2 regions of the Pseudocolwellia antarctica genome follow, and region 1 is predicted to be linked to the other one. Evidence: riboswitches for the same ligand, from Rfam matches in the RefSeq annotation. Region 1 holds a riboswitch; the other holds the start of a gene.
What was found. A riboswitch is a leader RNA that binds a small molecule or an ion and turns the genes downstream of it on or off. The one in region 1 is predicted to bind thiamine pyrophosphate.
Positions count from the first base shown of each region.

Region 2: another riboswitch for thiamine pyrophosphate. It lies ahead of ACPUVN_RS08350 (TonB-dependent receptor); the one in region 1 lies ahead of thiC (phosphomethylpyrimidine synthase ThiC).

Region 1 is NZ_CP187926.1:3,653,579-3,656,776, forward strand. Features, by position in the region: gene thiC (phosphomethylpyrimidine synthase ThiC) at 1-1,927, opposite strand, end outside; TPP riboswitch at 2,102-2,201, opposite strand; gene ACPUVN_RS15865 (M1 family metallopeptidase) at 2,614-3,198, shown strand, end outside.
Region 2 is NZ_CP187926.1:1,926,070-1,929,267, reverse strand. Features, by position in the region: gene galE (UDP-glucose 4-epimerase GalE) at 1-667, shown strand, start outside; gene ACPUVN_RS08355 (HIT domain-containing protein) at 895-1,245, shown strand; TPP riboswitch at 1,532-1,655, shown strand; gene ACPUVN_RS08350 (TonB-dependent receptor) at 1,701-3,198, shown strand, end outside.

The DNA.
Region 1 (3,198 bases):
CTGATTTTTCTTGCATCGCTTTTTCAATCGCATCGTCTGACGTTAAGGTTATTGTTTCATCAAGCAATTGAATTTTGATCGAGTTTTTGTCCAAGTCAGCCGCGTAATCTCGCACTTCTTGAGATATTTTCATTGAACAGAACTTAGGACCACACATAGAACAGAAATGCGCGACTTTACCTGATTCTTGTGGAAGCGTTTCATCGTGATAAGACTTAGCCGTTTCAGGGTCTAAACCTATGTTGAATTGATCGTACCAGCGGAACTCAAAACGTGCTTTCGACATAGCGTTATCACGAATTTGTGCACCTGGATGACCTTTAGCTAAATCGCCAGCATGAGCAGCAATTTTGTAAGTCATTAAGCCTTCTTTCACATCATCTTTGTTCGGTAAACCTAAATGCTCTTTCGGTGTTACATAACAAAGCATAGCACAGCCGTACCAACCAATATTGGCAGCACCAATACCTGAAGTAATATGATCGTAACCTGGCGCGATATCAGTCGTTAAAGGACCTAAAGTATAAAAAGGTGCTTCGCCACAATGCTCTAACTGTTCATCTATATTGGCTTTTATCATATGCATTGGCACGTGACCTGGGCCTTCAATAATGGTTTGCACGTCATGCTTCCATGCAATTTTAGTTAACTCACCTAAGGTATGTAGTTCGGCAAATTGTGCTTCGTCGTTTGCATCGGCAACTGAACCTGGACGTAAGCCATCACCTAATGAGAATGAAACATCGTACTGTTTTAAAATTTCACAAATGTCTTCAAAGTGTGTGTATAAGAAGTTTTCTTTATGATGCGCTAAACACCATTTCGCCATGATTGAACCACCGCGCGAAACAATACCCGTTACTCGCTTAGCCGTCATAGGTACATAACGCAATAAAACGCCCGCATGAATAGTAAAGTAGTCAACACCCTGCTCGGCTTGTTCAATTAACGTATCGCGGAAAATCTCCCATGTTAAATCTTCAGCTACGCCATTTACTTTTTCTAGCGCTTGATAGATAGGTACGGTGCCAATAGGAACGGGTGAATTACGTAAAATCCATTCACGGGTTTCATGAATATTTCTGCCCGTTGATAAATCCATTACTGTGTCAGCACCCCATTTAGTTGACCAAACCAGCTTTTCAACTTCTTCTTCGATTGAAGACGTCACTGCTGAGTTACCGATATTAGCGTTAACTTTAATTAGAAAGTTACGACCGATGATCATAGGTTCACATTCAGGGTGATTAATATTTACAGGAATAATTGCTCGACCACGAGCGACTTCATCACGAACAAATTCAGGGGTGATTTGCTCTGGAATACTGGCACCAAAAGATTGCCCTTTGTGTTGCTGAAGTAACATTTCATCTTTGACTTCTTCACGCTTAAGGTTTTCACGAATGGCGATGTATTCCATTTCTGGGGTGATAATACCTTGGCGAGCGTAGTGCATTTGAGTAACATTCTTACCTTTTTTCGCAATGCGTTTAGTCGGTAGATGTTCAAAACGTATTTCATCAACGTTTTCGTCGTCAAGACGTTGCTGTGCAAAGGTTGAATTTGTTGTAGTGAATGTTTCAACATCATCACGCGCATCAATCCAAGTTTCACGTAGACGCGGAATACCTTTGTGTACATCAATTTCAACATTTTCGTCTGTGTAAAAACCTGAGGTATCGTATACGCATAAAGGTGCATTTTTTTCGTATTGTGGATCGTCTTTAGGACTACCTGGTAATAACGTATCGGTTAAATTGATTTCACGCATGCCTACTTTGATATTGTGAATTTTACCTTGTACATAAACTTTTTTAGAATTTGGGAATGACTGATCTGAAACGTTTTTTAGAAAAGCTTCGGCGGCTTCACGTTTTTCACGTCGAGTTTGTGGTTTTTCGTTCTTATTTAACTTCGTTGTTGTCATTTCTCTCACCTGATTTATTTGTGATCAATAAAAAATAGGCGGAGCTTAAGGTGATAAATACCCAAATAGATCGATGATTTTTACACAGCATGAAAAAGAACTATGTAAATACATGAACAGTTAGATACTTATGGATGTGTATAAACGAGAAATAAAGTTTTGAGTTGGTGCTAATAAACTTTACACCTTGTTCCCTTCGCAGATACTAATCTGAATCAGGTTCTACGGATCCCGCTTTCGCGATCTCAGCCTTTTGGCACTCCGACAAGTCTTGGCTAATAAATTAGCCTATGCGTTAACTTATATTTACTTAACCTGAACTCTGGTTAAGCTATTTTATTCAGTAACTTTATTTAAGCGCCTACCTGCGTTGTTTTTCTGTACCAATAACTAGTTATTGGTACAGAAAAACGCCTTGATATACACTTAAATACAATCACTGAACTTGTTGTCTTAATAAAAGCGTAAGTTAAATTGAATTTTTCAATAAAAAATTATTATAAATCGATATTTTACAAAATCCATTAACCAGAGTTCAGGTTACATATTAAACGCGACATGATTCTAACGTGAAATCTTAAGCGCAAGCAAATGTTATTTATTCACTTGTTATGGTGTAATACGTTAATATTCTAGTGCTTCTAAGATCAAAAGCTCATTCCTTATATTCTCCAATGGAAAACACAATGACAATATTTCAAAGCGACTCTACTGCCTTCAGTTTTAAGCGATTAATAACAAACCTTTTATTTATCGCCGTTTTATTCCCAAGCTCTCAGATTTTTGCAGCACAACTTTTTGCATCTAAAGGTGAAGTAACTCAACAAGATATATTACGTGGTTCAATCACACCTGAGCGCGAGTGGTGGGATTTAACGCATTATCACCTTGATATAAAAGTTGACCCAGAAAACAAATCTATTTCTGGCACAAACACCATGAAATATAAGGTTCTCAGCCAACAAAAAGCGTTACAAGTTGAGCTACAGCAACCGCTACTTTTAGACAAAGTAACCCAGAATGGAAAAATTTTAGACGTTACTCAACAAGGATATTCTTATTTTATTAAAGCGCTGCCTAATGCTGAAATAGGTAAAGAATATGCAGTAGTCATGCATTTTTCAGGTATTCCAAAAGAAGCGATAAAAGCTCCTTGGGATGGCGGTATTACATGGAATAAAGATGAAAACGATATCGATTTTATTGCTTCATCTTGCCAAGGTTTAGGCGCAAGTATTTGGTGGCCAAATAAAGATCACGCTTACGACGAA
Region 2 (3,198 bases), 1.7 Mb from region 1:
TAATACATTAGTTTTCAGTTCTTCAGCAACAGTTTATGGAGATCCTGCTACGGTTCCAATCACTGAAGATTTCCCATTAACTACAACTAATCCTTATGGTCAATCTAAGCTAGTTGTAGAGCAAATGTGTCGTGAGACTGTTATCGCTAACGATAACTTATCTGTAGTTCTACTGCGTTACTTTAATCCTGTTGGTGCCCACATATCAGGTACTATAGGCGAAGATCCAAAAGGTATTCCAAATAACCTAATGCCATTTATCACTCAAGTTGCTGTTGGCAAACGTGAGTTTTTATCTGTGTTTGGTGATGACTACGATACGGTTGATGGTACAGGCGTACGTGATTATATTCATGTAGTTGATCTCGCTAAAGGACATGTTAAAGCGATTGAAAAATTACATGGTCAAGCAGGTTGTCACACATTCAATTTAGGCACAGGCCAAGGTTATTCTGTTTTAGAAATGGTTGCTGCATTTTCTAAAGCTTGTAACAAAGAAGTACCTTACAAAATTATCGAACGTAGAGCAGGTGATATTGGTCAATGTTATGCAGATCCCGCTTACGCTAAATCTGTTTTAGATTGGCAAGCTGAAAAAACATTAGACGATATGGTGAATGACTCGTGGCGTTGGCAATCAAATAACCCTGACGGTTACAGCAGCTAAGCATTATTTATCTATAATGATGAGTTAATCAAAGTACATATTATAAAGCCAATTATTGAAAAGTAATTGGCTCTTTTATATCCTCGTATTTATAACTAATTTCGAATACAGTAAATCAAGATATAGTGATGATTAAGTCCTTCTTTAAATATCGCTAATTATCACTAATATCTAATAAATACTGAGTAAAATAAACTAATCCAATTACGGGTTACATAGGAAGTAAAATGCCAGAAGAAACCATATTTTCTAAAATTATTCGTCAAGAAATCCCAACAACGCTTTTGTACCAAGATGATCTCGTGAGTGCCTTTAGAGATATTTCACCACAGGCAAAAAGCCATATTCTTATTATTCCTAATAAACTTATTCCAACGGTAAATGATGTTACTGAAGACGACGAGTTGGCTTTAGGAAGATTGTTTACTGTTGCACGTAAATTAGCAAAAGAAGAAGGCATAGATGAAGATGGCTATCGCTTAATTATGAACTGTAATAAGCATGGCGGCCAAGAGGTTTATCATATTCACATGCACCTAGTGGGCGGAGAGCCTTTAGGTAAGATGCTATCTATTTAACGATGAAGCAAGAAAAACTATCAAGCTAGCGTATAAGTTAAATTTTATTAGTAATAATTTTAATGTTTTAAAAAAACATCTTAAACTGAGTTCAGGTTATTTAGAATGTTTTTAAGTATTGACCTGCTTATATTTAAAGGTATTCATTCAGGTTAAAACTCTTCTTAGCCGGACTTCTTAGCTTTTTCTTATAGCATTTTATTATGAGTTACATAATAAAATGCTGAATTATCTTCATCTTATCTCGATATTTCCTGTACATTCGGTTAGAAATTGTTACTATTCACGCGAAACCAAGGGGTGCGAATACACGTTAACTGATTGTTAATGTATTTGCTGAGATGTGTTAAGCACAAACCCTAGAACCTGAACTGGATAATGCCAGCGTAGGAATGGGAATAGAACAACAGCCATTAATTGCGCTGGTTCCATATTTTTATTTATATGAGAACCAAATGACAAACAAAGTATCTACTATCGCCTTAGCGATATCTTCAATTCTCTTTACTACTCAAGTTATTGCTGATGACACATCAGTGATGGAAGTGATCACCGTTAAAGGTGATTTTAGAGAAACCAACATCCAAACAATTCCAAGTGCTGTTAGCTTATTATCAGAACAAGATATTAAGCGTCGAAATGCACAGAATCTAGAAGAAATTTTAGCTTTAGCACCTAACGTAAACTTTTCAAGTGGTTCACAACGTGCGCGTTATTATCAAATACGCGGTATAGGTGAGCGTAGTCAATTTCAAGAACCTATTAACCCATCAGTAGGTATTATTATTGATGAAGTCGATTTTACCGGTATTGGTAGTGTTTCATCGATGTTTGATGTTGAGCAAACAGAAGTGTTTCGTGGTCCACAAGGCACACGTTTTGGTGCTAATGCGTTAGCAGGTATTGTCAATATTACTACAAACTCTCCATCTGATACCTTTGAAGGTGCTATTAAAGCCACTGCAGGGAATTATGGTAGTAAAGGTTTAGGTTTAGTTGTATCAGGTCCCGCGGCTGAAAAAGTTAACTATCGTTTGGTTGCAGAGCAATACAAAAGTGATGGTTTCATGGAAAACCTTTTTTTAAATCGTGACGATACAAGTAATCGTGATGAATTAAGTCTTAGAGGCAAGCTGGCAATTGAAGCAAGCGATGATTTAAGTATTGATGTAACGGTTATGCATTTTGATTTTGACAACGGTTATGACGCATTTTCATTAGATAACAATCGTAATACTTATTCCGATGAACCTGGTTTTGATACACAAAAAACTACAGCACTCGCGACCACTTTTAATTATAGCGGCTTCAATCAAGCAGACGTAAAACTTATAGCAAGTTATGCTGATAGTGAAATGGCTTACGGATACGATGAAGATTGGGCTTTTGGTCAATACGATTGGGAAACTGGCGCTTGTACTTTGGAAAGCTGTTTAGCTGAGGCTTATGGCTACTCATCAACAGATTACTACTTCCGCGATAAAAAAACACAAACCTTAGAGCTACGTGCTACGTCAAAAGAAGGTAATGAAATCTTTGATGGTTCTACTTCATGGGTAGCGGGTGTTTATTTCAAAAACGATGAATCAGATTTAACTCGAATTTATACATGGGATCCTGACTTTTTATCAAACTTTGAAACTACTACAACAGCGGTTTATTTTGAGCTATCAACACTTTTATCTTCGCAGTTAACCTTAACAACAGGTTTACGTTTAGAGAATCGTGATGCCGATTACACTAACAGTACTGATTTTACAGCTTCTCCGTCAGATACTATGGTAGGTGGTAAAGTGGTACTTGCTTATCAACTTGATCCGTCATCTATGGTGTACGCCTCCGTAAATCGTGGTTATAAAGCAGGTGGTGTAAATACCGATGGTTCTTTATTAGATGAACAGCGTGAATTTGAACCTGAATACTTATGGAACTACGAAATAGGATATAAAACGA